Regions from separate parts of the Pseudoalteromonas sp. NSLLW24 genome, predicted to be linked through region 2. Evidence: predicted binding sites of a transcription regulator. Region 2 holds the regulator's gene; each other region holds the start of a gene.
The links. The regulator LexA, encoded in region 2, represses DNA repair genes until DNA is damaged. The targets are predictions, from matches to a motif close to TACTGTATNNNNATACAGTA.
Positions count from the first base shown of each region.

Region 1: a site for LexA is predicted at 4,935-4,954, ahead of dinB (DNA polymerase IV). Genes of this name have one in related genera too.
Region 3: a site for LexA is predicted at 5,539-5,558, ahead of uvrD (DNA helicase II). Genes of this name have one in related genera too.

Region 1 is NZ_JADYWQ010000009.1:169,151-181,303, reverse strand. Features, by position in the region: gene I6E72_RS11710 (S9 family peptidase) at 1-367, shown strand, start outside; gene I6E72_RS11705 (methyl-accepting chemotaxis protein) at 510-2,147, shown strand; gene I6E72_RS11700 (M17 family metallopeptidase) at 2,220-3,740, opposite strand; gene dinB (DNA polymerase IV) at 3,870-4,922, opposite strand; gene I6E72_RS11690 (acyl-CoA thioesterase) at 5,602-6,036, shown strand; gene I6E72_RS11685 (aldo/keto reductase) at 6,046-7,098, shown strand; gene I6E72_RS11680 (ABC transporter substrate-binding protein) at 7,215-8,138, shown strand; gene I6E72_RS11675 (fumarylacetoacetate hydrolase family protein) at 8,089-8,709, opposite strand; gene I6E72_RS11670 (response regulator) at 9,088-11,055, opposite strand; gene I6E72_RS11665 (response regulator) at 11,066-11,527, opposite strand; gene I6E72_RS11660 (sensor histidine kinase) at 11,528-12,153, opposite strand, start outside.
Region 2 is NZ_JADYWQ010000019.1:13,082-25,234, reverse strand. Features, by position in the region: gene I6E72_RS16760 (chemotaxis protein CheA) at 1-86, opposite strand, end outside; gene I6E72_RS16755 (response regulator) at 97-459, opposite strand; gene I6E72_RS16750 (STAS domain-containing protein) at 468-740, opposite strand; gene I6E72_RS16745 (SCO family protein) at 893-1,510, opposite strand; gene cyoE (heme o synthase) at 1,507-2,436, opposite strand; gene I6E72_RS16735 (COX15/CtaA family protein) at 2,449-3,438, opposite strand; gene I6E72_RS16730 (hypothetical protein) at 3,467-3,961, opposite strand; gene I6E72_RS16725 (SURF1 family protein) at 3,951-4,691, opposite strand; gene I6E72_RS19905 (DUF2909 family protein) at 4,706-5,014, shown strand; gene I6E72_RS16715 (cytochrome c oxidase subunit 3) at 4,917-5,792, opposite strand; gene I6E72_RS16710 (cytochrome c oxidase assembly protein) at 5,828-6,358, opposite strand; gene ctaD (cytochrome c oxidase subunit I) at 6,358-7,950, opposite strand; gene coxB (cytochrome c oxidase subunit II) at 7,950-9,092, opposite strand; gene lexA (transcriptional repressor LexA) at 9,576-10,193, opposite strand; gene I6E72_RS16690 (PaaI family thioesterase) at 10,361-10,801, shown strand; gene I6E72_RS16685 (hypothetical protein) at 10,802-11,182, opposite strand; gene I6E72_RS16680 (membrane protein) at 11,495-12,153, shown strand, end outside.
Region 3 is NZ_JADYWQ010000033.1:347-9,029, forward strand. Features, by position in the region: gene I6E72_RS19495 (chemotaxis protein) at 311-1,159, opposite strand; gene I6E72_RS19500 (GNAT family N-acetyltransferase) at 1,262-3,331, opposite strand; gene uvrD (DNA helicase II) at 3,309-5,474, opposite strand; gene I6E72_RS19510 (hypothetical protein) at 5,778-6,002, shown strand; gene I6E72_RS19515 (YacL family protein) at 6,119-6,487, shown strand; gene I6E72_RS19520 (dUTP diphosphatase) at 6,593-7,216, shown strand; gene yrfG (GMP/IMP nucleotidase) at 7,232-7,879, opposite strand; gene nudE (ADP compounds hydrolase NudE) at 7,941-8,513, shown strand; gene cysQ (3'(2'),5'-bisphosphate nucleotidase CysQ) at 8,506-8,683, shown strand, end outside.

The sequences.
Region 1 (12,153 bases), on a different contig from region 2:
AGCAGGCGATTACTTTCAAGCCGGCGTATCGGGTGCTCCTGTAACCGATTGGGCTCTATACGATACGCATTACACAGAGCGTTATTTAGGTCACCCTGATACGAATGCTAAAGGGTATGAAGACAGCGCAGTATTTCCATATGCTGATGGCTTAAAAGGCCCATTAATGATTTACCATGGAATGGCTGACGACAACGTGCTGTTTACTCATTCAACTAAATTGTTTAAACAACTGCAAGATAACGAAAAACAGTTTGAAATGATGACCTACCCAGGCTCTAAGCACAGCCTACGTGGTAAACAAGTGCAAACACACTTACATCAAACAATTACAAACTTCTTTAATCGTCATTTTGATGTTAAATAAGCAAGTAAAGTAATAACAGACTAAAGGCTGATTGATAAATCAGCCTTTTTTTTGCATTAATGGGCGTTAAGCCTAGATTAAACTCTTTTTTTAGCTACGCTTATTCTATGCGCTAAAGCGCACACTTTTTGAGGATAAATGTATGCCTAGTCTACGTAGTTTTAGTATATTCCAACGTTTCTCGCTGCTCATAGCTATTGTTGTATTTGGGCTTATAGCGCTTAGTGTAGCCAGCCTAACTCACCAATATAGCTCTCTTAAAAACGAGCAGTACCTTAAAACACAAAATGTAGTAGAAACTGCGTACAGTATAATCGAGCACTTTTATGACCTTGAGCAAAATAATACTCTCACTCAACAACAAGCTCAATCGCAAGCACTTAATGCAATAAGAGCTCTGCGCTACGACAAAACCAATTACTTTTGGATTAACAATTACCAGCCAAAAATGGTTATGCATCCTATAAAACCTGCGCTTGAAGGAAAAGATTTAACCAATAATAAAGACCCTGACGGCAAAGCATTGTTTGTTGATATGGTTAATATAGTTAAACGCTCTGGCGAAGGATTTATTCCTTATAAATGGCCAAAACCAGGTAAAGAAAAACCAGTTGAAAAAATCGCATTTGTTAAAGGTTTTAATCAATGGCAATGGATTATTGGCTCAGGTGTTTATCTTGATTCAATTGACGAAGCATTTAGCGAGCAACGAAATCTTATAGTCGTCAGTGCAACAATTATGATTATTGCTGTTATTTTACTTAGTTACTTTATAGGCAAGAGCATTTTAATACCTACTCGTTTAGCAGCCGATATGATGAAAGACATTTCACAAGGCGAAGGCGATTTAACTCGTACATTAAATGAATCCGGTAACGATGAAATATCTGAACTATCACACTCATTTAATTTATTTGTTTTAAAAATGCGAGAGTCTCTTGTTCATGTATCACAAAGTGCAAACGATGTAAGCGAGCATGCGCATACAGTTGATGATTCAAGTAGAACAAGCCACTCGTTTATTGAGCTTCAAAACGACAGCTCAACCCAAGTTGCAGCTGCCATGGAGCAAATGACTCACCAAATACATGATGTAAGCCGTAACGCCGAAGCCGCAGAGCAAGCAGCTAAGGATGCAGCACAAAACGCATCAACGGGTAAAAATGTGGTTGCGCAAACAATTACAGCAATAGAAACACTCTCAAGCAACATAGAAACAGTCAGCCGTGTAACAGAAGATTTAGCCAACGAGAGCCATAATATAGGCTCTGTACTTGATGTAATAAGAAGCATCTCGGAGCAAACAAACTTACTGGCATTAAATGCTGCCATTGAGGCTGCTCGCGCAGGAGAGCATGGCCGAGGATTTGCTGTTGTTGCAGATGAAGTAAGAACACTAGCCAGTCGTACAGGGCAAAGTACCGACGAAATTCAAACCATGATCACTAAACTTCAAGAAGGTGCAAAAGCAGCAGTAGAAGCAGTTAAATCAAGCCAAGCACTTTCAGTTTCTACCGTAGATCAGGCGTCATCAGCCAATACTTCACTTAATGAAATAGAACGACTTGTTTCAATTATTACCGAAATGAACAGCCAAATAGCTCGCGCCACAGAGCAACAAACTCAAGCTGCCGACGAGGTTAATTTGCGTATTAATGAGCTATCTCAATCAACTGAGCAATCATTAAATAATACTAAACAGCTTACCGATGCCAGTGATAATCTTAAACAAAGTAGCCAAGAGCTTTCGAGCGTAGTTAATCGTTTTAAATTAGATTAATCGATACCGTTCTCATAAAATGCAAAAAGCCCTGAATTAACAGGGCTTTTTTATTGCATGTAAGTTTTTAGCTTACAAACAGTAACGTGCAAACAAGCTCGTTACTGATGCAGCCGTTGGCTTGCCATGCTGCCAATCACCGCCTTCAACACCGCTTCCTGCAATGTCCATATGCACATAAGGCAAAGGTTGTGCAGAGTCGTTACCGTGCTTATCAAGCCCACCAACAATAGCCATAAACGCCATAGGGAACTGATGTCCACGAGCAGTAACTGCAGATGCCGCATTATTACTAGAGAGTACATCGTCTGCTAGCGTGCGTGGTTTAATAAAGTCGTAATCTTCACGGCGAGAGCGCGATACTTCTGCGCCATCGGCCCACAAATCTCCAAGGTCAGCTATTTGACGTGAAACACCAGCGCTACGAGCTGGACCGTTTTCAACATACGCACCGTAAGGACCCATTGCACGTGCCGCGTGACCCGTTAATGTAGCAACAGTAAACAACGTTGGGTTTATTTCGCCTTTAGCTAAATCTTTCATTTCGCTAAGCAGGTCGCCCATTGCTAAGCGCCCTTCTGCATCGGTATTACCAATGCGTACACGGATACCTTCGCGGCTAGTAATAATTTCATCTGGCACAAAACAATCCGAGCCAATAGAGTTACGAACAACAGCCAAGTACGATACTACTTTAACGCCTTTAGGCTGATAATCCGCAACGGCTTTCATAAAGCCCGCAACAGAAGCTGCGCCACCTTTATCGCGACTCATGCCTGCCATATGACCACCTACTTTTAAATCTGCACCGCCTGTATCGTATACAAGACCCTTACCTACAAACATAAGTGTACGAGTAATTTCGCCCTCTGGTACATATTCAAGCTTAACAACACGTGGGTGATGGCGCTCAACTGCATACGATGCACGAGCAACAGTGCTTAGCATTGGGTAGTTTTTATCAATAGCTGCAATATCATCAATTACGTCAACTGCAATGCTTGAGCCTTTAAATAAATCAACGCAGTAATCAGCAAAACGTGGTGGAGCCATACGCTCAGGTTCGGTGCCACACAAGTCACGCGCGGCATATTGGCCTGCAGCAATTGCATTAACAGCTTTGATTGTTTGCTCGCTTGCGCCAACTAAACCAATTTGAGTAATAGGTTCAATACTTTCACCGTGATATTCACGCGCTTCTAATGGCTGCCATAAGGCTTGGCAAGCGCCTAAATAAGCAACTTCTAAAGCATGCTGATAACGGCTATCGCCATTTAAATTTGGTAAAAATAATGCAGGGTTAACACTACCCGACGCTTTTGCTTCGTTAATTGCTAATTTAGCAGCATCAAAATAACGACGCACGTCGTCGTAATCTCTATTTAACGGACCCGTTGGCGCAAGTACAACGCGTTTATTTTCAATCACTAATAAAGTAACTTGTTTACCAATACGAGAATCAACTTTTGCTTGGTCTAAAATAGCATCACGTAATGAGTTATTTGGTAATAGAGAAAAGTCATCACTAATAATAATAAGCGCATCATGAGATGTGCATTCAAGGCTTGCACTAACCGCTTGAGGGTATGCCATAAATAAAGTCCTGTTAGAAAACATAAGCCCTCATTATCGTCGATTTAAATATTGAAGACCAGCAAGGTGCGATGGGCTAATTATACAACTTGCCAATAAATGGCAACTTGGGGTTACAGGCTTTACAGCTTAATCGAGAATACTCAGTTGGAAGTTTTGTTCTGGCTCGCTTTTAATGCCAACGCCTATGCCAAGTAATCTTACAGGTTGTTGTAGCCCTCGTTGATAGGCCTTAGTAAGAAGTTGAATAAATATTTCTGTGTTTAGCTCGTGGTATGCCTGATCGGCTGAGGTCACTACAAAATTTGCAAACTTCACTTTAACACTCAGCTTATTAATACGGTTTTGTAATTGCTGTTTATTAAGCCTTAAAACTAATTCGTCTAACAATTTTGGCAGCTCATCTAAGCACTCTTGCAAACTTGTTTTGTTGTATTCGTAGGTATGCTCAACACTCAGCGACTTTCTGATGCGATCTGTTGATACTTTACCAACATATTCACCTGCACATTTTTGATAAAGCGACACACCAAAATTACCCACATGTTGCTGCATCCAGTTAACGCCTTTTTCACGTACATCCTTGCCGGTATATAAGCCTTTTAAATTTAGCTTTTCGAGCGTTACTTTACCCACCCCCGGAATTTTCCCCAGCGGTAATTGCGCTAAAAAATCATCGACCTCATGAGGCAAAACGACAAATTGACCATTCGGTTTTTTTTCGTCGCTGGCTATTTTGGCAATAAATTTAATCGGTGCAATGCCTGCTGATGCAGTGAGCCCGGTGGCATTGTAAATATCGGCTCTTATTTGCTGTGCAATAAGTGTGGCACTGCCTTTACAAGCGGTGCTGTCTGTTACATCTAGGTAGGCTTCGTCTAAAGAAAGAGGTTCAACTAAATCTGTGTAGCGGCTAAATACTTCACGTATTTGATTTGAAGCTTCTTTGTATACAGCCATGCGCCCTGGGACAATAACTAAATCGGGGCATAATTGTTTAGCATGATAGTTCGACATAGCCGATCGCACGCCATATTCTCTAGCTATATAGTTAGCGGTTGAGAGCACGCCTCGTCGGCTATTGCCTCCAATAGCAAGCGGTACACATGCAAGTTTTGGATTATCTCGCATTTCTACTGCTGCATAAAAGCAATCCATGTCTATGTGAATAAACTTCTTCATCACCACAACAATAACTGGTTATTTATACAGTCATTATTATAGAATCAAATGTGATAAGCAAGCCTAGGGCCTGTTTATCTTTCGAGGTTGAATTTGCAGCAGTATGTTTGGTATTTAGGCAAGGCAGAGCCTATGTAGTGTGGTTATTCCCCATAAATAGGCGATAACGTAGCACAAATGCCAAACATACGCTGCCCGAAGGGTTCTGCCTAGGGGCAATTTACTCTTTGTTGCTCGGTTTTTACTTAGCCCACTAGGTCACAAACCTCGCGCCGCGATTAAATAGCCCCTAGATTGAACAAATTTTAATCCTGAAAGGTCAACAGGCCCTAGTTAGCGATTAAAAAAAGCGCTTATTACCTTCTTGCTCTTTATAACCGCGCAACCAAAACATAACCTCGAAAAAAAACCCCGCTAACATCAAAATAATAGCGCCTGATTCGTTACCCATTGCGTAACAGGTAAAAGAGGCTATAAAAACCAAACAAGCTAAGGACCAGTTAATTATGTTCTGCATATTTCTACCTCTGTGTGTTTTTGTGTTTGTCTGTGTAATTTAACTGTAGACCTAAAATTAAATAGGTACAATCATCTTATAAAAAAACATGCCATTAATTACCTTGAGCTCGTAACCCCATGTTGATAATCTAAGTACTTTAAAATTAAGGGCCAATAAATAATGCAAACGTTTAAAGATCAGCACCCTATCCATACCGACATCACCGTAGCGTGGGCTGATATGGATGCACTACAACACGTAAATAATGTAGTGTATTTACGTTACTTTGAAATAGCCCGAATCGACTTCTTAAATAAAATAAATCTGTTCGATACAATAAGCCCTAATGGCGTGGGCCCGGTAATAAGCGAAAATAACATTCGTTATAAACGCCCAGTTACATTCCCAGATACGCTTACAGTCGGTGTTACTATTTCTGATATAAAAACAGACCGATTTGTTATGAATTACACCGTATTTAGTCACGCACAAAACGCTATAACAACAACAGGCACTTCAAAAGTGGTTATGTTTGATTTTGAAACAGGCCAAAAAGCCCTCATTGCAGAGCCTCTTTTATCGGCGTTAGTTAGCTACTCTCAAGACGAGCAATAAGGAATTCTCATGCAATACAGCCCACTTGGCAGCAGTGGTATTAACGTTTCAAGAGTATGTTTAGGCAGTATGACTTGGGGTAAACAAAATACTCAAAGCGATGCTGATGAACAAATAGCCTACGCGCTCGAGCAAGGCGTAAACTTTATTGATACAGCCGAAATGTATGCTGTGCCTCCTTCGCCAGAGACCTATGGTAAAACCGAGGAAATTATTGGCAATTGGCTATCGCGTAATCAGCAAAAGCGCAGCGAAGTGGTACTAGCTACAAAAATTGCAGGCAATGGATTATCGTGGGTACGTGATGGTGGCAATATTACTCGCCAAACAGTAATAGAAGCCGTAGACGATTCACTTAAGCGACTTCAAACAGACTACATTGATTTATATCAACTACATTGGCCAAACCGCTCTACCCCTCACTTTGGCAGACAATGGCCCGGCACTCTTAAATTTACCGACGTAAATACACAAGAGCAACAAGCTAGTATGCTTGATATTCTAGAAGGCCTTAATGAATGTGTTAAAGCAGGTAAAATTAAGCACTGCGGTTTATCTGACGATACGCCATGGGGTATAAGCCAGTTTTTAAGTTTGGCCAAAGAGCATAACTTACCGCGTATGGTATCTATTCAAAATGAGTTTAGCTTAGCGCACGCTAAAGACTGGCCGTATTTAATAGAACAATGTGTACACGAAGATATTGCCTACTTACCGTGGTCGCCTTTAGCAGCTGGTTTATTAACGGGTAAATACCTAAACGGTGCTCGCCCAGAAGGATCTCGTTGGACCTTCATGCAGCGCAACGGTATTTTTAGAGATACACCCAATGCAGAGCAAGCCACTAAGCAGTATGTTGATCTGGCTCATGCAAACAATATTACTCCAGCACAACTAGCACTCGCATGGTGTAACCAAGTAGATGGCGTAACCTCTTCAATTATTGGTGCAACAAACATAGCCCAATTAAAAGAAGATATTGATGCATTTAACATCACGTTAAGCGACGAAATTCTTAGTGAAATTAACACTATATTTAAAAACTATCCTATGCCTTATTAAGCATGTACCAGTTAAAAGCAGCCTTGAACAAGGCTGCTTTTAACTAAAATATTTGACCCTACTACAACCAACACTATACTTTAATTAAGTTTTCTTAATTCAACGAACACTTATCAATGCTGAGAAACGGATACTATGCATTTTGTCTATTAATTGTATTTAACGCGCATGCTGTTGAACAAAAATTACAGCCTCTAGAAGAAATTATTTGGCTGCAAAGTTACACGCCCCCTTTTCATATAGCTAAAAGCGAAAGTGCACCACAAGGCGGTATTTGCGACAACCTAACCGAGCAACTCATTAAAACCATAACAGATGTAAAACATACCCGCTTAATTGTCCCTCAGCAGCGTATAAATAAATATTTAAGTGAAGGAAAAAACGTATGCTTCCCGTGTGTTATTTATAAAAAACATAATAACCAACTACTTAACTACTCAAATCCAACAACGGTATATCCCCCATTTTCAATTATCACGACTAAAGAGCTAAAGCCCAAATTAGAAGAAAAGCACGGCTCGCCTATTCACCTTATTAATTTATTAACCGACCCGCAATACGTATACGGGCAAGCTGCTGCACGTAAATTTACAACTAAAATTAATACAATTATTGAAAATACAAAACGAGATAAAGAGTCGTCGTTAAGTTGGAGTAGCGAAAATGAAAGTCAGGCTGTTATAGCACGCTTGAGTCACGGCTTTTTAGACTACTCAATTGATTACCCGTTTATGGCCGATTACTTTAATAAACAAGGAGAATATACGAATATAGAGAGTGTACCAATTGCAGAAAATGACATTCAATTTATACGAGGAGCAATAGGTTGTGCGGCTAACGCACCTAATAATTTTGCACAGCAAGCGCTTAAAAAAATTAACCGCGCGCTAAAAAATAATGTACTACAATCGCCTGAGTATCAACAAAGTCAGCATAATTGGCTTAAAACTACCTTTGCCGACTTTGATAAACACTACCAACAGCAAGTTATTAATTTTTACTTACTTGCCACTGATGCTCAAGCAAGCACTGATCATTAGCATAAAGTGCCACAGCAAAAATACTTTTAGGTGTTACCTCGCCTACGCCCGACGGTGTGCCTGCCATTACTACATCACCATCTTCTAAGCTCATAAATTCACTAATTTCTTGTAAAATTGAGTCCGGATTATGCAGCATAAAATGAGTATCGCCTCGCTGAATTACTTCATTATTAATTTTAAGTTCAAAAGTAAAGTGCTTCATTGTCTCTGTTAGCGCTACAAAATCAGTTAAAATAACAGAGCCGTCGAACGCTTTTGCGCGCTCCCATGGAAGTCCTTTATTTTTTAATTTACTTTGCACAGTACGCTTAGTTAAATCAAGGCCGAGTCCAACCCCTACAAATTTTTTATTTTTAACTACAAAACATAGCTCGGTTTCATAATGCAGCGTATCGCCGTTATGAGCCGCAAATAACGTATTAGTAATTGCACTATTTGGTTTGTTAAATAATACCATTTTGTCTGGCGTTTCGTTATTTAGCTCTGCAATGTGTGCGGTATAGTTACGGCCAACACACACTACTTTTGATGGTGTTAATTCTTCAGATACTAACTTTATTGAATGCATATAAATAATGTCTCAGTTATTGGACCTGTTGACCTTTCAGGATTAAAATTTGTTCAATCTAGGGGCTATTTAATCGCGGCGCGAGATTTGTAACCTAGTGGCTCGGTAACTGCTCCTGCGTTATTCTACTGACTTACATCCCTGTAAGAATAAGTAAAAACCGAGCAAAGCTTCCGCGTCCTGCTCACGCCCCTTACCTAAATCCATGTAGGCAACAAAGAGTATATAGCCCCTGGGCAGAACCCTTCGGGCAGCGCGTGTTTGGCATTTGTGCTACGTTATCGCCTATTTATGGGTAATAACCACACTACACAGGCTCTGCCTTGCCTAAATACCAAACATACTGCTGCAAATTTAACCTCGAAAGATAAACAGGCCCTAGCTAATAAGCGTTTCAAGTAAGCTCAAATTAATAGGTTTAAGTAAAACTCGGTCAATATTTAAATCTTTTATTTCTTTAGGATCTGGCTCTGCGCCACTTACAATCACCAAGCGTAGCTCTGGATATCGCTCATTAACTTGCTGGCCTAAATCAATGCCACGCCCATCAGGTAAATGCATGTCTAACAATACCTTATTAAATTGCTGGTCGTGATTAAGTATTTGCAAACATTGTGCGCAGCTAGACGCAATGACGGTTTCAACGCCTAGACTTTCTAAAAGTAGCTGCGTAATTTGCGCTGCATCGTGATCGTCTTCAACAAGTAAAAAGCGCTGCTTTTTCTCGGTTAAGCCCTTACTACAATTTATATCTTTAGCTTGCGGTGCATGCTCTGGCGCTACCAAATAATCTTGCAAACATTGATATAAAGCCGCGCTATCAACAGGTTTTGGTATTACATCGTTAAAGCCAAGTGCAGCAAGCTCCTCATGTATGCCTTTCATAGTAGCGGCAGTGAGCGCGATTATTGGGCCTTTGTAACCCATTTTTCTAAGCTCTATGGTAGCTTCCTTGCCGCCCATTACAGGCATATGAATATCAATAAAAATAATGTCGTAAGGCGCTTTATACGCATCTGCAATACGCACTTTTTCAAGCGCTTGTTGGCCATGTTCGGCATAATCGACGCGCGCACCACAGGTACTGATCATATGACCGACTAGCATGCGTAAATCACGTAAATCATCAACTACTAATACTCGCCCATGCACTTTACATGGAGCCGATTTACTTTGTAGTTGCGGCGCACTGCTAAAATTAAGTACCTGTCGTTCTACTTCGCTAATATCACCTGGGTAAACCGAAATAGTAAACGTAGAGCCTTTACCAATTTCAGAATGCAAACTAATATCACCGTGCATACGTGCTAACAATTCAGCACATATTGCCAAGCCTAAGCCTGCGCCACCTACAGAGCGTGATTCTACATCAGCTATTTGTTCAAATGGCTTGAATATGAGTTCTTGTTTTTCAGGGGCAATGCCCATGCCTGAGTCTTTAATGCTAAAAAATAGCATTTCACGATCATCAACCCACTGCGTCCACGCATTAACAACAATTTCGCCTTTATCGGTAAATTTAACCGCATTGTTTATTAGATTTATTAAAATTTGGCGAACTCTTGTTGCATCCAGTCGTGCAACCAAAGGTAATGGCTGATGAGATTCAAAGCGCAGCGTAAGGCCCTTATCTAGCACCGATACGCGCATTAGCGTGTATACATCGGCAAGCATGCTATCAAGGTTAACTTCGCTTAGGGTAAGTTCCAGTTTATCGGCTGCTATTTTAGATAAGTCGAGCACATCGTTTAACAGGCTCAATAAATGTTTACCGTTTCGATAAATAACACCCAATTCATTTTCTGCTTGCTGACTAAAGTCGCTCTGCATTAATAGTTCGGTGTAACCTAAAATAGACGATAGAGGAGTACGTAATTCGTGGCTTAAATGAGCTAAAAAGCGGTCTTTTGAGCGATTTTCAGCTTCGGCCTTTAAACGCTCTACTCGCTCACCTTCAACATCTTTACGAGCAAGTGCATAACGAATAGCGCGCGCAAAGCGGCTCGAACTCATTTCTGTTTTTATTAAATAATCTACTGCACCGGCATCAAGCGCTGCCGAGTCTAACTCATCGTTTGACTGCCCGGTAAGCATAATTATGGGGCCGCTAAAGCCATTAGCAATCGCTTCTTTTAATACATCTAAACCATTAGATGCACCCAAGCGGTAATCAAGCAGGCAAATGTCATGCTCGTTTTTACTAAGCGTTGCAATTGCCTGCTCTGGGGAACTTATCCATTGAATGTTAAACGTGTGTGAATCCAATTGGTCCAGATAGTCGCAGGTGAGTATGTAATCATCTTCATCATCTTCTACAAGCAGCAACTGAGTCACTTTATCTAACATACAATCTCCATTAATCGTTAAATGTTGTCGGTAGCTCTACAAACTCTACCCAGTATTTTCCTAGCGTTTTCATCAAATCAACTAAACCATCAAACGTCACAGGCTTTGTAATATAAGATGCGGCACCTAAGTTATACCCTTTAACCATGTCTTCTTCTTGCTTAGACGTAGTTAAAATAACAACCGGAATTCCCTTTAAATTAGGGTTTGCTTTTATAGCTTCAAGTGCTTCACGACCATCCATTCTTGGCATGTTTAAATCAAGTAATATCAATCCTGGTCGCGGCGACACTGTTTTGTCTTCAAACTTACCTTTACGTTCTAAATATTCAAGTAACTCAACGCCATCTTCAACAAAATGAAGCTCGTTAAGTACACGGCTTTCGGCAAGGGCATCTTGTGTTAACAAACGATCATCTTCATCATCGTCTGCCATTAAAATAGTAATAGGTTTTACTTTTGAATAGGGCATTTAAGCCTCTCCTTGCAATGTGAAAAGCGCAGCTTCCACAGGTAGTTTTATAATGAAGGTTGCACCTTCACCGTCTTTACTTTTTGCTGTAATTGTTCCGCCATGACGTTCCACAATACGCCTACATACAGAAAGGCCAATACCTGTGCCTTTATATTGTGAGCGACCGTGCAAACGTTGAAACGGTACAAATATTTTATCGGCATAGTCCTGTGAAAAACCAATACCGTTATCTTCTATAGTAATAACTTGAAAGCTCAAATTGGTATTATGATCCTCACTAAAAATATCTTTATCTTGGTAGCTGATTTTTATATGTGGACTTACACCTGGGCGCCTAAATTTTACAGCGTTCGACAACAAGTTCAAAAACAGCTGCTGCATTTGGCTTTTATCAGCCTGAATAACCGGTAAGTCTTCTACATCAATTTGTGCATCTGACTCTTTTATCGCAATTTCTAAATCACTTAATATATCGGTTACTACTTCGTTTAAATTTGTATCATCGAAGTCTTTGCCGCGCGTAGTAATACGCGAGAACTCTAATAGATCATTAATTAAGTTAGACATGCGTTGCGCTGCATTTTTCATGCGGCCAATGTAATCAATCCCTTTTTCACCAAGCT
Region 2 (12,153 bases):
TTTAATAACTCAGCCTCCATGGTATCTAGGCCTTCAAAACTCTCTTCAAAGAAAACTTCAAAAAATTGACTTAAATCTATACTCACACTGCGCTCCTTAGCGAATAACTTTTTTAATTACCGCTAGTAGCTGATCGGGATTAAATGGTTTTACAATCCAACCTGTTGCACCAGCAGCTTTACCCTCTATCTTTTTTTCTAAGCCCGACTCTGTAGTAAGCATCAGTAGTGGTGTAAATTTATAACTAGGTAAAGTACGCAGCTCTCGTATTAATGTAATTCCATCCATTAGTGGCATGTTTACATCTGAGATCACGGCATCAAAGTCTTGTTGCTTGGCAATAGCGAGAGCTTCACTGCCATCCTTAGCTTCGGTTACATCAAACCCGGCCGTTTTTAATGTAAAGCTCACCATTTGACGCATCGATGCTGAATCATCAACCGCTAAAATTCTTTTCATATATACCCCTAACTTTTACTTTCGGTTGTTAAGTATTGGCTTAAGCCAAGTTTATTAATTGTATGCGTTAAGGCCTCGCTACTGCCTACCCATATTATTTTGTGCTGTATAGTAAGTAGGTGTTTTTGTAAGGCGCATAAAAGTTGAATTGAGGCAGTATCAGCAGAAATCACATCGTTAATATCAAGACAGATATCATCGTTGCTATTGAGTTCGTGTAGTAAGTCTTGATGTAGTGTTTCAACTTGCGTAATAGCAAGTTCGCTCGGAAGTTTTAGCATTTAGTAAGTGCATTCCCTGTCAATTCAATTCATAACAAAAGCTTAGCCCTAGTTATTAAAATTGCCATAAAATGCTTAATTAAATTTAACCTGTCGTTAAAATACAAAAAAAGGAGCCTAAAGCTCCTTTAAAATTGGTAAAAAGTAAAAAACTAGTTTTTATAGTAATCAGCTATTTTTTTAAACTCTTGCGTTAAAGTCGTCGCATTAATTAATGGCACACTACCTTGTTTAAATTCTGGTTTAAAAATAGCTCTAACGGCTCCATTTTGATCAACCATAGCGACCGAGGCACTATGATCAACAGCATATTCTGATTCACTACTATCGCTAATGGCGTAAATTAAACCAAGCTCTCGAACAACAGGAAAAAGGTGTTTATGCTCTCCCGACACAGCTAAAAAGTCTGGGTTAAAGTAATCTATATATTGCTTTCGTTTAGCTGGTGTATCGCGTTTTGGATCAACCGATAAAAACCAAACTTGTAGCGGATAATCTGCTTGTAAATTTTTATAAACAGCATTTAACTTAGCAAGTGTTAATGGACAAATATCTGGGCAGCTTGTGTAGCCTAAAAATACTAAATTCCACTGTCCTAAAAATTGTTGCTTAGTCACTAATTCGCCGCGCTGATCGTTTAGCGTAAAATCAGACAGTGGCTTTGCATTTTCGTAAACTAATGCATCTACATCTGGTGGACTATTTTCATTTGAACATGCTGATAAAAACGAAACTAAAATAACAATTAATCCAAGCCATAACTGCTTCATAAAGGGAGCCATTTATCTATAAATAAGATTACAAAGAGTACCATTAAATGAATAATCGAAAAACGAAATAAGTCCATTGCAGTCTCATCATTTCCAGCAATTTTTAAATTGACCGCCTTATATATAAACACGGCATTTAATACACATGCACCTATCAAATAGATTAATCCAGACATACCGATTAAATAAGGTAATACGCAAACAACAGCGAGTAAAACAGAGTAAGCAACGACGCACGTTTTACAAAAATCGATACCATGGGTTACTGGTAACATAGGGATTTTAGCGCGTTCATAATCACTTTTTCGTGCTATAGCCAGCGCCCAAAAGTGTGGTGGGGTCCAGGTAAATATTATCATTACGAGTAACCAAGGGGCTGCTGCCATTTGGTTTGTTTCTGACACCCAACCTAATAATGGAGGCATTGCGCCAGCCAACCCACCTATAACAATATTTTGCGGCGTTGCACGCTTTAAAAATGATGTATAAACAAATGCATAACCTACCAATGCAAATAACGTTAATATAGCGGTTAAGGTATTAGCCCACACCATCAGCATAATAAAACCAGCAACCCCAATAACAGCTGCAAAACTAAGCGCATGTGTTTTACTTAAACGCCCTTTAGCCACAGGGCGATGACGAGTCCGCGCCATTTTTGAGTCTATCTCGCTATCAACCACATGATTAATAACCGCTGCAGCAGCAGAAAGTAGCCCTATACCTAACAAGCTAATAAACTGTACGACCATACCGCGCCCTACATCGGGAGCCAGCGCTAAACCAACCCAAGCTGTTAGCACCAGCATAGCTACCACTTTAAATTTACTAATTGCTAAGTAGTCTTGCAGCAAACTATGTGTACGCGAAATTAGCGATTGAGTATTAACGGGTAGCAGTATTTTTTTATCAATTATAAGTGCCATCATATTTCCCCTTTATGTGCGTGATTTTAGGTAATAACACAACCTAACCATGCTTAATAACAGTATGGCTGCCATCAAGTTATGCGCCAGTGCAACTCCCAACGGAATATGCCAATGTACTAAAATAAGCCCTAAGCTAATTTGGCAAAGCAGAACAAGTAATACACTCACAACGCAATTTTTAATTTTTTTAGAGTACGCTTGGCTGTATATTTTCCACATAATTAACGCCAGAACAATGCAAGTAACGAGTGCCCAAATGCGATGTAATAAATGAATAGACATACGCGCTTGCTGCGATAACACACCAAACTCATAATTACTGTGCTCAAGTGGTAATTGAAATACGCTACTCAATGAAAACGGTTGTGCGTAATTACACAATGGCAAACCACTACAATGTGGAGCGGCGTAATTTGCAGCCAGCCAACCACCAAGTGCAATTTGGATAATTAATACACTGAGCGCTACTAAACTTAAACCGAAATAGCGTTTTGCGCCGCTATCGCCACCCATAATAGGTTTTGCGGTTAGCCGTAAATATAAAAGCGTTATAAGTGACAAAATACTAAAGCCACCTAATAAGTGGCCCATTACAATAAGCGGCTGAAGGTTCATGGTTACTGTCCACATACCAAGAGCAGCCTGAAACACCACTAGTAGAAGTAAAGCCAAAGGCAATTTAACTGGCGTAGTTGGATATTGGCGTTTTAAAAAAGCCAACACAAATAAACCTAAAATAAGTAAGCCTAAAGCACCTGCAAAGTAGCGATGAATCATTTCTTTCCACGCTTTTGCGGTTTCGAACATCATATCGGGGTAGCTTTGAGTTGCTAAGGCTATGTCAGCCTCATGCTTAGGTACCGTTAAAAAGCCATAACAACCAGGCCAATCGGGGCACCCTAAACCTGCATCACTTAAGCGGGTGTACGCACCTAAAGCAACTACAATTAAAGCGAGTAATCCTGTTATTAATACTAAGTTTTTATAATTTTTATACATCAGATACTCCAACTTAAGCTCAACTTAGTTAGCTAGAACGAGAATAGTTAAGTAATTTTTTTAGATCTTTTAATAACCCTTTTTGTACTAAACGGTTTTCTTGTGGCTCGACCTTAAAGGGATATTCAAGTACCACTAACCCCATATGATCAATTAAATACAAACTTGCAGGATTTAAACTCTGTTGCTCGGTAATAATTTTCCATGGTAGGTTTTTATTGTCGGGACTTCCCATTACAGCCATATCAACCTTGCCTTGGTTTTTACCAAGTGCCACATATAAATTATTAAGTGCATTGAGTTGTTCGCTGCATGGGGTGTTACATTCGTTTGAATAATTAAGTGCGATAGTCCATTGCTTGGGATTATTTTGCGGCCAATTTTTAAGTTTTATTTCTTGGCTTAAAAACTCGCCATTATTAGTAATTGCAGTAGGCAACCAATCAAACTTTAATGCGCCATATGCCAAAATTAATGGGATAGCGCAGCAGCCCACAAACAACACAAGGGGATTATTTTTCATTAAGTGTCCTTTTTTTGCTCGCAAAAATAGCCACAACAGCACATGCAACAGCAATTAAAAACCATTGCACAGCGTAGGCATTATGCTTTTGAGGGCTCATAACAACTGCCTCATAATGAGGTGTTGCAATCTCATCACCAGTACCTTGTCTGTAAGCCATAAAATTAATTAATGATTGCTGGCTTTGAGTGCTCAGCATATTCAAGTCGATAGATTGGATTCTTGTAGGTAAGTCGTTATTTGTAGTTTTATCTTCAAGCGTAAAGCTACTTAGGTTATTTTCTTTTATTTGCGCTTTAAGAATAAAAACACCTGTAGGCAGAGTAACCTTTGGCAGTGTATCTCTAGATATAGGCGCTTTTACCCATCCTAAATTAACTAAAATCACTTTTTCTTCGCTGGCTGGCTTTAGTAAAGCAAGTAGGTCGTACCCTACTTGTCCGTTATAAACTTGATTATCTAAAAGCCAATATTGGTTTTGTACAAACCGCCCTTTTAACTCAACCAATACACCTGTTTTGTTCCAGCTATCAGGCAGGTTAAGTAATTGAGACCAGCTCACCACACCCCGATTCTGTTGCTTAGCAATAGCGGTTAGTTGCTGCTGTTTTTGCTCACCCCGCTCCAACTGCCAAAATCCTAGTCGCACACACACAAGTACAACAACCACAACCATACAAAGTGTGATTAGTGAACTAAGCTTTTGTTTGTGCCATAAAACTAACTGCATAAAGGGTCAACTCAGTGATTATTAAAATTATTATCGTACTGTTGTTAATATTTATACTTTTTAACTTATTTAGAGCATTGTTTATTATGGTGTCAGGGAAAACTGGGGGACGACCTATGTCTCACTTTTTAGGTCGTCGCGTATTGTTTTCGGTCGTTGTTTTAGTTGTTGTTATTGCAGCGCTTAAACTTGGTTTTATTAAAGCAAATAATTCGCCAATAAACGCTACAGCACATATACAAATACAAACAAACACAGCCACACCACATCAACAAAGTGCCAATACCAAGCAGCTGCTTGAAAAGCAAAATGCTTATCTTTAGTAAAGTGCCCTTTTAATATCCGTAAAAATATTACAAATAAAAGTACGGTTCCTAACGTTACATGCATGCCATGAAAACCAGTCAATAAAAAGAACGTATTACCGTAAATGCCCGCATCTAGCGTTAGGTTAAGGTCATTATATGCATGCATGTACTCCTCAACTTGCAGCCCTAAAAAGCAAACGCCCAATAAAATAGTAGCGCCTAAAAAAACTTTAAGTGGAGTGCGTTTATTGTTTTCCATCGCTACGTGGGCAAAATGTAAAGTCACTGAGGAAGTAAGCAGTATTAAGGTATTTATAAGCGGTAAGCCTTGCCAGCCCATAGCTTGAGTAGTTTCGCCAGCAGGTGTTGAAACTAGCGGCCAAACAGCTTCGAAAGTTGGCCATAAAACCTCGTTAGTCATTGCATTATTGCCTGCGCCTCCAAGCCAAGGTACCGACAATACGCGTGCATAAAAAAGCGCACCAAAAAAGGCCATAAAAAACATAACTTCAGAAAAAATAAACCAGCTCATACCTTGTCTAAAAGAGCGATCCATTTGTGCTGAGTACAAACCTTGGTCCGATTCATTAATTACATTTTTAAACCAGCTAAACAACATATACACAAGTACAGCAATACCGGCATAAAGCAGATAAACCCCGCTACCACCTTCTTTACCTACACTCATAACAGTCAAGCCTGCCCCTACTGCAATAAAAAACAATGCAACAGCACCTACAATAGGCCATGGGCTTTGCTCAGGTACGTAATAATGCTCATATTCTTGATTCATTTTATTTACTCCTAGTTTCACACTAGTTTAAAAAGCTAGTTGTTACTTGCCACCAGCTGTTCACTAATATCAAATACGGTATAAGATAAAGTTAATTCTTCAATATCGCTCGGCAATGCGGTATCAACATAAAAAAGTAATTTAAATTCAAGTTCTTCCCCTGCTTTTAGAGGTTGCTGATCAAAGCAAAAACAGGCTATTTTGTGTAAATACTTTGCCGCTTTACCTGGTGAGACTGATGGTACAGCCTGCATTACTTTATCTAGGTTGCTGTTATTTTTAGCACTAAACATTACTTCACGCATTGCACCGGGTTTTACCACTACACTGTATTCTTTTGATTTAACTTCAAACGGTGCACCACTTTGTGCGTGAGTAGTAAAGCTAACGCCGACTTCTCGGTTTTGTACTATTTGTGTACTTTGCTCTGCCTGCTCAAGCGAAGGTTTTCCATTAAGCCCTGTTACATCACAAAACACGTCATACAAAGGTACTAAAGCAAAGGCAAAGGCAAACATGCCTATGCAAATAAGTACCAAACGTTTGAGTAGCGGTGCGTGTGTCATTACTTAATTACCGGCGGCGTAGAAAAAGTATGATATGGCGCTGGAGAGTCAACTTCCCACTCAAGCCCTTCTGCCCCTTCCCATACTTTTGCAGGCACTTTATCACCGCCACGCGCGCATTTAATTACCACAGCTACAAACAACAATTGCGATAAACCAAAGGCAAATCCACCAATACTTATGATTGCGTTAAAGTCGGCAAATTGAAGTGCATAATCGGGAATTCGACGCGGCATACCGGCAAGCCCTACAAAATGCATAGGAAAAAACAATACGTTCACACTCACCAGCGATAGCCAAAAATGCCATTTAGCTAGCGTGATATTAAACATATTGCCCGTCCACTTGGGCAGCCAGTAATAGGCCCCCGCCATTATCGAAAATACAGCCCCTGTTACTAATACATAATGAAAATGCGCCACTACAAAATAAGTATCGTGGTACTGAAAGTCAGCAGGTGTAATTGCCAGCATCAACCCCGAAAAGCCACCTAAGGTAAACAGCACAATAAACGCAATACTAAAAAGCATTGGCACTTCAAAAGTTATTGAGCCTTTCCACATTGTGGCAACCCAATTAAATACTTTTACTCCTGTAGGTACCGATATAAGCATGGTCGCGTACATAAAAAACAACTCGCCAGCGACCGGCATCCCAGTGGTAAACATATGATGAGCCCATACAATAAAGCTCAATAGTGCTATGGAGGATGTGGCGTATACCATTGAGGCATAGCCAAAAAGTTTTTTACGAGAAAAGGTAGGTACTATTGTAGATATAATGCCAAAGGCAGGAAGAATCATTATGTATACTTCGGGATGACCAAAAAACCAAAAAATGTGTTGGAACATCACCGGGTCGCCACCGCCTGCGGCATCAAAAAAGCTGGTCGCAAAATACTTATCGGTAAGTACCATAGTGACAGCCCCTGCAAGCACTGGCATTACCGCTATTAATAAAAAGGCAGTAATTAACCACGTCCATACAAATAAGGGCAACTTCATCCATGTCATGCCGGGAGCACGTAAGTTCACTATAGTTACAATCACATTGATTGCGCCCATTATTGAGCTAATCCCCATAATATGTACGGCAAATACAAACAATGCAGTATTGTCATTACTGTATGTTGTAGACAGTGGTGCATAAAAAGTCCAACCAAATGCAGGACCCCCACCAGGCATAAATAACGATGCCAATAGGATTAAAAACGCAAACGGTAAAATCCAAAAGCTCCAGTTATTCATTCTTGGCAATGCCATATCTGGCGCGCCAATCATGAGTGGTATCATCCAGTTAGCAAGGCCTGTAAAGGCCGGCATAACCGCACCAAACACCATAATTAAACCATGCACTGTGGTCATTTGATTAAAAAAGTGAGGATCGACCAACTGTAAACCTGGTTGAAATAATTCAGCTCTGATCACCATGGCCATTCCACCACCAATTAAGAACATGGTCAGCGAAAAAATTAAATATAAACTACCTATATCTTTATGATTAGTTGTGTAAAGCCAGCGTTTAAAACCTTTAGCTGGGTGATGAGCATGATGAGCTTCATTGGCGTTAGGTTGTTCTACTATGCTACTCATTAGTTCGCCTCCACTTTGGCATCAAGTGCTGCCTGTATTTGACTCGGTTGAATAACATCACCCGTATCATTACCCCACGCATTACGTTTATAAGTAATAACCGCTGCTAATTGCTTTATAGATAACTGTTTGGCAAATGCTTGCATTGCCGTACCGGGTCGCCCATGGATAACTACATCAATGTGATCTTTTATATCGCCAAGCACTATAGGGCTGCCTTTAAGTGCAGGAAATACACCCGGTAACCCCATGCCAGTAGGCTGATGACATGCAGCACAATTGGCCATATATACTTGTTCGCCTAAAGTCATTAATTCTTCTTTTGGGAGGGTTTTATCAAGTAATGCGGCATCTGCTAATGCTGCTTTTTGTTTAGCTTGCTTTGCATCTGCAAGCCACGTTTTAAAATCAGCCTCAGATTTAGCGACCACCACAACGGGCATAAAGCCATGATCTTTACCACACAACTCAGCACATTGGCCTCGGTAAGTACCTTCTTCGTTTATGTTCGTCCATGTTTCGTTTATAAAGCCGGGATTCGCATCTTTTTTAACTGCAAAATCAGGTACCCACCAAGAGTGAATAACATCGTCAGAAGTCATTAAAAATCGTACTTTTTGATTTATTGGCAGTACGAGAGGTTTATCAACCTCAAGTAAGTAGTTAGGATTTTTATCTGCAAGATTCGCTATTTCATCTTGCGGGGTAGATAAAATAGAGTAGAACTCTACATCTTCACCCATATATTCATAATGCCATTTCCATTGCGAGCCTGTAATTTTAATAGTGAGATCAGCTTTGCTGGCATCTTCCATTGCAATTAGAGTTTTAGTGGCTGGTACTGCCATAGCAATTAAAATAACAAACGGGATTGCAGTCCAAAGTATTTCTACTTTAGTGCTTTCGTGAAATTGGGCAGGTACAGCCCCTTTAGATTTACGGTGATGAATAAGTGCCCAAAACATAATTGCGAACACTATCACCCCAATCACACAACATATTATAAATATGGTCATGTGCAGCTGATATACATTATTGCTTATATCGGTTACGCCTTTGCGCATATTGTATTGGCTGTTAGCCAAAACTGGGTGCGAAAAAACACATAATATAAGCCACAAGGTAGAGGTCAGTTTACCCATGTGACGGCTCCTTTGATGCTATTGCGAATGCAAAGCGAAGAGGCATACGGCTTAAACGCCAATTCGTTATTTTTATTTTTTTAGTCAATCTCATTTAATATTGATTGGTTTTGCTGCGCCAACAACGTGTTTGTGTATATTGTGTGTTCTCAAAACTAAAAAGCTGTGAGTTATTATTAGCTCAGCACATTAATAATTAGCTAAAAAATGAACAACAAGCAAGTTTTAGTATAAAAAACAATCAGGTGATATTGAGTAATTAATAAAAAATCAGTAACCAACTAGGTAACAGGAAGTTCAAAAGATGAGCAAAACAAAGGGGTTTAACGCATTCGAAGGGGGAAAATATAAGTGCAAAAAAGTTTACAGCTTAAATTGTCAGTGAGCTATTTATGCCCTATTTTTAGTGCGAATTTAAAACAGAAAATGCGTACTAATTAGTACGCATTTATAAAACTGCTTGTTTAAAAGCTATTTTTAAAGTCACATCCAATCAGCGTTTCTTATAACACCAACGGCTAAGCCTTCAATATTAAAAGACTCATTCTCAAGATCTACTTCAATAGATTCAAAATCGTCGTTTTCAGCATGAAGTAATACTTTACGACCCGCTTTCTCAAGACGTTTTACAGTTACGTCTTCGTCTAGGCGGGCAACAACAACTTGCCCGTTTTCAGCGGTTTGAGTACGATGTACAGCAAGTAAATCACCATCCATAATACCAATATCTTTCATGCTCATACCGTTAACGCGTAGTAAAAAATCTGCAGCCGGTTTAAACATTAATGGATCTATTTTGCAGTGACTTTCAACGTGCTCTTGCGCCAAAATAGGTGAACCAGCAGCAACACGCCCTATAAGCGGTAAACCTAATTGTTCTGGCTCTTCTTCTTCAATTAACTGAATACCACGGCTTGCACCTGGTTTCATTTTAATTGCGCCTTTTTTAGCAAGTGCTTTTAAATGTTCTTCAGCAGCATTGGCACTTTTAAAACCTAATGTTTGCGCTATTTCAGCACGTGTAGGAGGCATACCAGTGTCTTTAATAAAAACTTTAATTAGTTCGAGTATTTGAGCTTGGCGGTTCGTTAATGGTCGCATACAACTGGTTTTCCATACAGTACATTTAACTGTGAGTATATACAGTTAAATAAAAATCGCAAATTTAAATTAAGCCTTAAAATAGCCAAAGTAATTTCACTTGTGTACATTTTAGGGATATAACTAAAGCTAGGTTTATAAATGATTAAAAAAGCAAAGGAGTCATTATGAGTATTTGGTACCAGCCCATCACTTTAGAGCTGTGCAAGCAGTTAGAACAAGGCATTGATGGCCAAGGAACATTAATGAAAACCATGGGAATAGAAGTCACTGAAATTGGTGATGATTACTTAGTAGCCACTATGCCGGCAATTCCTGAGCATCATAACCCAATGGGAATGGTTCACGGCGGTGCTAACGTTGTACTTGCCGAAACAGTTGCCAGCTATGCAGCTAACTTTGTTGTCGATTTTACAAAATTTTACTGCGTGGGGCAGGAAATTAGCGCAAGTCATTTAAAAGCATCTCGCAACGGCACTTTAACAGCAACGGCAAGAGCGTTTCATATTGGCAAACGTAGTTCAGTGTGGGAAATAAAAATTACAAATAGCCGCAATGAGCTGTGCTGCGTATCAAAAATGACCGCAGCAGTCGTAGAGCGAAGGTAGTTACTTTTCGATTGGGTAAATTGTAATTTCCATACCCGCACCAATCGCAGATATACGCAATAATGTATCTGCATCTAAGGCTTGATTAAAGCACTTAGGTGAAGTGCCTGATTCAAAACCAATATCAAACGTTCTACGTGAACAGCTTAACCATTGTTTTAGCGCGTTACGCGAACACGATTCAATAAGCTCACATATATGGTTTATTGCTTTGTCAGGCGTGTTTACTACACCTGTTGCTTCAATACGCGCTAATTGACGGTATTCGTCTTTGTCATAATGTAAAATCGTCGCGACTTTTTTCAAGTCTGCCACTAGCAAACTAATATCTTGCTTTGATTCAAGCTCAAGATCTACATTTAAAAATTGAATTTCCGACATCGTTTCGTATTTATCCTCTAATAATTTCATTGCAAACTTTAACGCAGTTTTACCGTTATACCAAATCAACTATGCTCTATTAACCACTTTATATAGATATTTCGCAGCTTTTAAGTATTTTTTAGCGTTTAAAGCTAGCTGGATATCAAACACTCAGCTCAATTAACAAATAAGTCATGTTAGCAATTTAAGTGTAATCTTTTTTATTTTTAAATGATTACAGTAAGCTATAGTTTAAACTGCGACAAAATGTCGCAGTAACTAATCCCATTAATGTAATAAACTAGCCTCTAAAAATAATAAGACTAAAACATGAATAAAAAAATATTTAAGTATGCTCGCAAGTTACATAAATGGCTCGGTTATTTGCTCGCATTACAAATTTTAGCTTGGCTATTAGGTGGTTTAGTAATGAGCGCTATCCCTCTTGATAAAGTTCATGGGGAGCATCTTGCAACACGTACTCTTAATAACCCATTTACGCAGGCTGATTATGTTGCCTCCCTTGACGATATTGCATCTCAGGTGGTTAATCCAACACAAATAATTTTTGAGAACTTTTTAACCACACCTATAATTACAGTAATAAATAAAGATGAACAGCAAAGCTTTAACGGTATAACAGGCCGACCTTTTGAGCCGCCAACTAAAATACAAATTACCGCAAATGCTAAAGCACACTTACTTATTGATGATCAAGTGACAAGCGCTGTACTGCTAAAGCAAGGTATGCGAGAAGTTGGATATAAAACCAATGTTTGGCAGGTACAATTTGACGACACATTTAACACAACACTGTATTTGTCAGAAAATAACGGCAAAGTTATCACCGTTCGCAGCACACTATGGCGAATTTTCGACTTTTTTTGGATGTTACATATTATGGATTACGATGAGCGAGAGGATTTTAATAATCCGCTGCTTATTAGTTTTGCAGCAACCAGCGTACTTTTTTGCCTAAGTGGAATATT
Region 3 (8,683 bases), on a different contig from region 2:
GAACTACTTTTAAGAAGCCCACTTAGCTCACCAGTATCAGCAATAGCACGATAATAAGCTGCTTGAGAAATGATAGTGCGTATTTGGACTGTGACTCTCCACTGCTGTGGGCTCTACTGCGCGCACCGATTTTACATTTTAAAAAGCTCGAATCTAACGATTCGGGCTTTTTACGTCTGCAGAAAAGCGAAATATAGAGGAGTAACGAACATTACGCACTCTAGGCCTTTCCAATTCACCTAAATATACAAGTCGAGCAGAATAGCTCCTTACTTCAGTACTAAAGTTTATAACCAAATCTAAAGACTATTTAAAATAGTCCGTAAGCTTGAGTTTCTTCACTTTCAGATTCTTCTAGTTGTGTTGGTTTAAATATTACGCTTGGATCAATTAATACACTGTGCTTTTGTGAAAGCTTGATTAATCCTCGCATCATATTTTTAGTTTGTGGGTCTAGATCAAAACCAACCTCAGTGAGCTTATCTAGTGGTTTAATGTCTTCTTTTTTATAGTCGATATTATCTTCGACTTTATCTACCAATAACCCTACGTGTGGGTTTAAGCCGTCTTTAGTGGTAAAAACAATAATAGGTTTATAGTCTAAGGTTATTTGCTCTTTAGCTGATTCGAATAAACGCTCTAGCTGAATTAGGTTACTACGCTTAATTTTTTCGAGCAGAGCTGATACTTGTTTATAATCGCTTTGATTATGAGCTGATATAGCTTCTTTTACCGTTTCTAGCAATGATTGGAAAGGCTCGTTAAGCCGAGACATTGTTAGTTTTAAGTCTTCATTATCGGTGTTGAGCTCTTTGTAAAACAGAACAAAATCTTGTAGCTCTGCGTCATTGCTTGAAATAGAAGCTGAGCTATTTGATAAGTTACTTTGAAGGGTATTGAACCAGTTTAATAGTTTTTCTTGCCATGTTCTTAGTTGTTTTAGTACATGCGCATTACTTTGTTCGGTTGAGATATTATTTAAAATAATACCTAAATCAAAAACAGGCGTTGGTATATCCATATAATCTTTAACACCAATAAAGCTTTTATTATTGTTTGGTAAAGTTGTTAGATTATTGTCAAAGCGCTCTGTTAATAAAATATCGAGTATTTTAAGTGAAATTGTTTTGCAGCCCACTTTAAAGTTTATTAATTCCATGCCTTTATCTTAATTTACCTGCTAATGCTTTAAGGATAGAACAAATTAAATAAATAGCTTAAAGATGGATAAGATTTAATAGAGATAGGTAACTAGGAGTTATTAGATGGCACTAGTGAGATTTTTTATGGCACGTTTAAATTGATTCTCAAGCTGCTTTTTTCCTAATAAACCTAATTGTTGAATCACTTTTTCATTACATTCATTTTGAAGCACTAACTTTATTAAAAGTTGTTTATCAGACTCTGTTAATTGAGACATACAAGAAGGACACTGATTCACTACTTGCCAAAGAGTCGCAGAGATATTAAATTGAGTGAAGTTACTGTTTACGAGCAAGGCTAATCGTTCGCGAGTCTCGGGGCTTACTAGCTCATCGCTAAATCCTTCAATTAAAATACTTACAAGTTGCCAATCCAGTGTTTTAAAGTGTGTTAAAAGAGCATAAAAAAAGTCGTTTTTAAACTGCTTTTTCAAAGGTCTAATAATTGCACTTTTGTTACTTAAGCATTTAACCACAAGCGCCGAATGTTCAGCTGTGCTTTTATCGCGTTGATAACCCAGTTTTACGGTATCAAACCCTTGTTTTTGCCAAAAGTTAAGTAGCTGCGCTGTTGCGCCAAAGCTTGCACCAAACCAACTACATTGGCTTTTTACTTGCGACTCGCAATAGCTAAGTAGCTTTTTACCAAAACCCATATTGTGAGAACTGGGATCAATCGCTATTCGTACAACGCGAGCGCTCAACTGTGTTAAGTAGTCATTATTAAAACTAAGTTGTGAGAGGGTTTGAGCCATTAAATGACCCTGTGGGCGGCGCTCTCCGCTTATAACCTGTAGAGCAAGTTCTTCACTTAAACCACCTTCTATTGCGATTAAACATACACCAACTAATTGATTGTTAATTTTGCTGATGAATATTCGTTGCGATGGTGCGTCTAGTAGTTGGCGTAAATCGTTTACACTACTTTGATAGTGAGCCAATGCAAGCAGGGCAATAACTTGTTGCAGTAAAGGCTCATTGTTTACAAGGGATTGCTGAGTTATTTCGCTATGAACTGGCTGCTCTAATTGCTCACTACTTAACTCTTTATATTGTGCACCGAGTGCAAGCAAGGTGCGAATGTGCTTCTCGAGGGGATCGTGTTTAGCAAAACGCAGTGGCTCATCAAGCGTTACAACTTTAGAGGCTTTATAGTGCGCTTTTATATAGTTACTAAAGCGAATGGTATAACCCCTACCATTGCCCTCATACCCAACCAGTGTACTTGCAAAGACTATACGAGGGTAATGAGCTAGCATTTTTAGCAATAACGGTACAGGGATCGCGGCGGCTTCATCAATGAGTAATAAATCGCACTCAGGTAATGCATTTAATAACGCGTCAGGTGCAACGTAGTGCAAGTTGGCGAGCTGTTTATGTTCAGCGTTGTATTGCAGGTCTAACTCGTTGGCTAAATGTTTAAAGCTACTATGGGTCGCTTTAAACTGAGTGCTGCAAATAATTACTTTTTTATCAGCTAATTTTGCGGCTGCTAAGCCAAGTGCTGCCGACTTGCCTCTACCTCTATCAGCATTAATGAGTAAAGGCCTGTTGGCACGACCATTAGCTATTTTTACTATTTGTTCAACGCAGTTTTGCTGTGGTACATAATCAATTTTATTATGCGTAACAGAGCTGACGAGATTACTAATACAGCCATTTTTTTCACTAAAATGAAAAGCGGGTAATTGCTTAATAATAGCCGCGAAACGTTGATTAAATAAACTGTAGTCAATACTCTGACCGTGTGATTGCACTGTACTTAATGAGGGGTCTTGCCAAGAGGCTAAATCATTTAATTCGGGCAGTAATAAAAACAGTATACCGCCTGCTTTAACGGTGCCGGTAAGTGCTGCAAGTTTATCAGGGTGTAAACCACTAAAACCATCGTAAACAGCATGAGCAAATTCTTGCCCTAAAATTTGGTGAGTGCGAGTAGGCCAGTACGAATTTTTAATCGCGGACTGCTTTGATACAACAAGTGTATTGTTTTCATCTATTAATGAGTTAAGTAATTCATAACACCAAGCAGGGCTGCCCGTAATCAACACTAGCTGACGATGATACGCGCCAGCTAGTTGTTGTTCTAACTCATTTAGGTGAGCTTTATACAGCTTGTAATCGTGCATAGGCCGTTACTAACCATTTACTGCCAAGGTCGTCAAAGTTAACTTGTACGCGAGATTGCGCGCCACTGCCTTCGTAATTAAGTACGGTACCAACACCAAACTTAGCATGCAAAACTCGTTGCCCTAAGTTAAAGCCACTGTCTTCAAATGCGGCATGGCTAACTGATGCGCTAAAACGCCCGGCGGCAGGCGGGCGAGAAACCTGTGTTTTAATACGGATTTCTTCTACGCAGTCCTCAGGTATTTCGCGTAAAAAGCGTGATGGGCTATGGTATTTTTCTTGCCCGTATAAACGGCGACTCTCAGCATGGCTAATGTATAACTTATCCATTGCTCGTGTCATGCCTACATAACAAAGGCGGCGCTCTTCTTCCAAACGACCAGACTCTTCGTTACTTTGCTGAGAAGGGAACATGCCTTCTTCTACGCCCACCATAAACACTAACGGAAACTCTAAGCCTTTAGCTGAGTGAAGTGTCATCATTTGAACGGCGTCTTCGTGCTCTTCTGCTTGTCCTTCACCTGACTCAAGTGACGTATGTGCTAAAAAGCCTTGTAAAGGCGAGCTGTATTCTTCGTCTTCAGGAAGTTCGTACTGGTCACATGCGCTAATTAGCTCTTCTAAGTTTTCTACGCGAGCACGGCCTTTTTCACCTTTTTCAGCTTGGTACATTGCCATCAAGCCTGAGGTTTGAATTGTGTACTTGGCTTGCTCATGCAAAGTTAGATCGCTAATTTTATCTTCTATTTGTTCGACTAGTTCTACAAACTTACTTACTGCACCAGAGGCACGACCAGATAATTGCTGTTGTTCTACAATTGCTTTTGCGGCATACCAAAGCGGTAACGATTCTGCTCGTGCACAATCTCGTATATGGCTCAATGTTTTATCACCAATACCGCGTGCTGGCGTATTAATTACACGCTCAAACGCGGCATCGTCTTGACGATTACCTACTAGGCGTAAATACGAAAGCGCATCTTTAATTTCTTGTCGTTCGAAGAATCGCATACCACCATAAATACGGTATTTTAAGCCTTCTTGCAGCATGGCCTCCTCAAGTACACGAGATTGCGCGTTACTACGGTATAAAATTGCGGCATCTTGTAGGGCATTACCTGCATTTAACCAGCTTCGTAGTTTGCTACTTACAAAGCGTGCTTCGTCTAACTCATTAAATGCTGCATAAATAGAGATTGGCTCGCCGTCGTTACCGTCGGTCCACAAGCTTTTACCCATACGTTCTGAGTTATTTTGAATTAATGCGTTAGACGCTTTCAAAATAGTCGCTGTTGAGCGGTAGTTTTGTTCAAGACGAATGGTTTCTGCGCTAAAGTCAGTTAAAAAACGTTTAATGTTTTCGATTTTAGCACCACGCCAACCATAAATGCTTTGGTCATCGTCGCCTACAATCATAATGCTGTTAGTATCGCCAGCAAGTAATTTTAACCAAGCATATTGAATGGTATTTGTATCTTGGAACTCGTCTACGAGCATATGCGCAAAGCGTTGCTGATAATGACGCAGTAACGTAGGGTTATTTTTTAACACTTCGTAGCTGCGTAGTAATATTTCAGCAAAATCAACTAGGCCCGCTCTATCACAGGCCTCTTGATAGGCGGCATAAACACGCAGCATCATTTGCTCATTAATATCGTATGCTTGAATATCTTTAGGGCGAAGTGCTTCATCTTTTTTGGCGCTTATGTACCAGCCAAATTGCTTAGCGGGCCATTTTTTATCATCAATATTCATCGATTTTAATAAGCGCTTGATCATCCGAAGCTGATCGTCAGAGTCTAAAATTTGAAAGGCTTCTGGTAAATTAGCTTCACGGTGATGAGCACGTAAAATACGATGCGATAAACCATGGAAAGTACCAATCCACATACCACCTACAGGCGCTTTTAGTGTTTCTTCAACGCGGCCACGCATTTCTTTAGCGGCTTTATTAGTAAAAGTAACTGCAAAAATACTGTAAGCGGAGGCTTGCTCAACTTGCATAAGCCACGCAATACGATGAACTAACACTCGTGTTTTACCAGACCCAGCACCTGCTAATACCAGCATGTTTTGTAGTGGGGCTGCAACGGCATCGCGTTGTTTGTCATTTAAGCCATCGAGTAATTGTGAAACGTCCATCGTTACGCCTTTTTAATCAATATTGTGGCCAGTATAACAGGTGTTTTTGTTAGGCTAAATAAAATACTGTTTTTATAAACAGCTATTTATAAAATAGTGTTCAAAACGAGTAACTTGCTAATTAATTGAGCGAATAGAAAAGTGCAAACACATAACAAAAATTGCTAATTTGACCTAAAGTTAGCAAAATTTACTAACTCTCTAAATCTAGACTAATTTAACTATTTGATTTGTAAGCTTTAATAAATTGGCATAGAGTGTGTAAGTAAATAATTATAAAATCAAATAAATACAGAGGTTAGTATGGCAGATCAAGGTTCTGGCGGTAACGTAATCGCAGCATTATGTAATATATTTTTTCCTGGTTTAGGGCAGTTAGTGCAAGGGCGTATTTTAGCGGCTATATTTTTTGCACTCGCTATTATAATAAGTTACGCACTAATTTATGTGCTTGTAGGCTTTGTACTTGTGCCTATTATTTACTTATGGTCGATTATTGACGCAGCGCGTTATAGATCGCGAAGTTAACGGTTTTCAAGTTGAGTAAAATAGCGCCCATGTGGCGCTATTTTACTTTATATGTCCTGTGGTTTACGGGCGTTTACGTATATAATTACGCAATTAAAGATTTACAGGCAAACCCTATGGAATATCAATTTATTCGCGACCCTATTAGTGGGCTACGTATTAAAATAAGCAGTGAACACGCTATTATTGGTCGCTGGCTAAACGAAGAAATAGGCAAAGACAAAGTAGCCATGGTGCAAGCGCTTATTGCATCGGTGAGTTCAAGCTATGAGCCGCTAACGCTAAAAGGCCAAGAAATAGATTTAATATTAACGAAAGACGAAGCATTATTTGAAGCCCATGCGCTTCATCAAGACAGCGAAGACCTAATAGCGTATCAAGATGACGATTTAGCGCTTGAAGAAAATGGCTTAAGTAGTGGTTGTGGCTTTGAAGATTTCATTGATTTAATTGATTCATGGCATGAGTTTACGACGTCACGATAAACATAACTAGCACACTAATAAAAATATACAGCAATGCACAATCAGCATTTTATCTGTATTATTACACCAACGAACATTACGCCAATCAAAACGACAGGAACTGATATGTCTGCCAATTTAAACAAGCTAGTAGTGATGCTAGAAATGCAAAACGCCATGAATACTAAAGTACATGAGCAATGGTTTACTCAAGGGTTTGAATGGTACCGCGCTATTTGGGTTGAGTGTGCTGAAATGTTGGATCATCATGGTTGGAAATGGTGGAAAAAACAAACACCAGATACTGAACAAGTTATTTTAGAGTTGGTTGATATTTTTCATTTTGGTCTATCGCTTAGAATTGACGGCGAAACTAGCTACGAAGACTTAGCAAAGCAACTTGAAACTGAGCTTAGTAATGCTCAACAAGCTGATGACTTTAAACAAACACTAGAGATATTAGCGGCTTCTGCAGTTGCAGATAAAACGTTTAATGCAGGTGCCTTTGCCGGCTGTATGGCGCAAATGGGTATGGATATTGATGATTTATATCGCGGCTACGTAGGTAAAAACACGTTAAACTTTTTCCGCCAAGATCACGGTTACAAAGATGGTAGCTATATTAAAGAATGGAATGGGCAAGAAGATAACGAGCATTTAGTTGAAGTAGTTAAAAGCCTTGATACAGAACATGCAGATTTTGCAAAGTTAGTATATCAAGGGCTAGAAGCGCGTTACCCAAAAATTTAAGTCACGTAAGTTGAGTTAGATAATCTTACGATAGTCGGTAACACTTAGGTAATCGGCTATTTCGTTATGTGGTTGTTGGCTATCTGGGTTAGCAACTGCAAGTAAGTGCTCAATGCCGTATTCTCGTGCGGCATTCAAAACCGGCACACTGTCATCTACAAACAAAGTGCGCTGCTTATTAAATCCTAAGTCTTTTTGTACTTGGTGCCACAAACTTTGTTGCTCTTTACTTACTCCATATTCATGAGTCGACACTACGCCATCTAGGTAGTTATCAATCGCTGTATGCTCAAATTTAAGCATGACACTCTCAGGGTGGGCGTTGGTAAGTAAAATTAACTCTTTGCCTGCTTTTTTAAGCTCAGTTAAAAAATGAGGTACGTCTTCGCGCATTTTAATTAAATGCTGAGACTCTCGTTTAAGCTCCATTATAGGCAAGCTTAATTGCTGCTCCCAATAATCTAAACAATACCACTGTATTTGACCGCTCACAGCTTGATAGCGTTTTAAAATATCTGCTTTAGCTGCATCTAGGCTAATGCCCCTTGCTAATGCGTGTTGCGCAGGAATAACGTTAAGCCAAAAATGACTGTCGTAATGTAAATCGAGTAATGTTCCATCCATGTCGAGCAAAACGGTATCGATTTTTGACCAATTTAACATAGGAATTTCAACTTATAAGGTTTATTATTGAACTAACTGCCATGATAGCAAATTAACGCCAATGACACAGAAAAAGCACCCAACACCACCACAAATCCTCAGTAACAATGTTGTCGCTAAAAGCCGCCTGTTTACTGTGGAGTCTTTAGAGCTAAAGTTTTCTAATAACGAAGAGCGCCAGTATGAGCGAATTCGCGGCGGTGGCCGGGGAGCAGTGATGATTGTTCCGTTAAGTGCAGACAACGAATTACTACTTGTACGTGAATACTGTGCGGGCACAAACGATTACCAGTTAGGTTTTCCTAAAGGCTTAATCGATCCGGGCGAAACGCCAGAGCAAGCTGCTAACAGAGAGCTTAAAGAAGAAATTGGCTTTGGTGCTGAGTATTTTAAACCATTAAGAACAGTAACAATGGCGCCGAGTTACTTTAATGCCACTATGCATATTTTATTTGCTAAGCAATTATACCCACAAACCCTTATTGGCGACGAACCAGAGCCGCTTGTTGTTGTTAAGTGGCCATTAACTCAGTGGCAGTCATTATTAGACCAAGAAGATTTTACCGAAGCACGCAGTGTTGCAGCTTTGCTATTATTAGATAAGTATTTAGCGTCTGGAGCTGCCGATGAATAAATTAATCGAACCGTGTATTGAATTAGCTGAGCGTGCTGGCGATGCAATTATGGCCATTTATAAAAAAGGTGATATTGGCCAACAAGAGAAATCAGATAATACGCCTGTTACCAAAGCTGATTTAGCAGCAAATGACGTACTGGTTGCTGGATTAAAAGTCTTAGCACCCG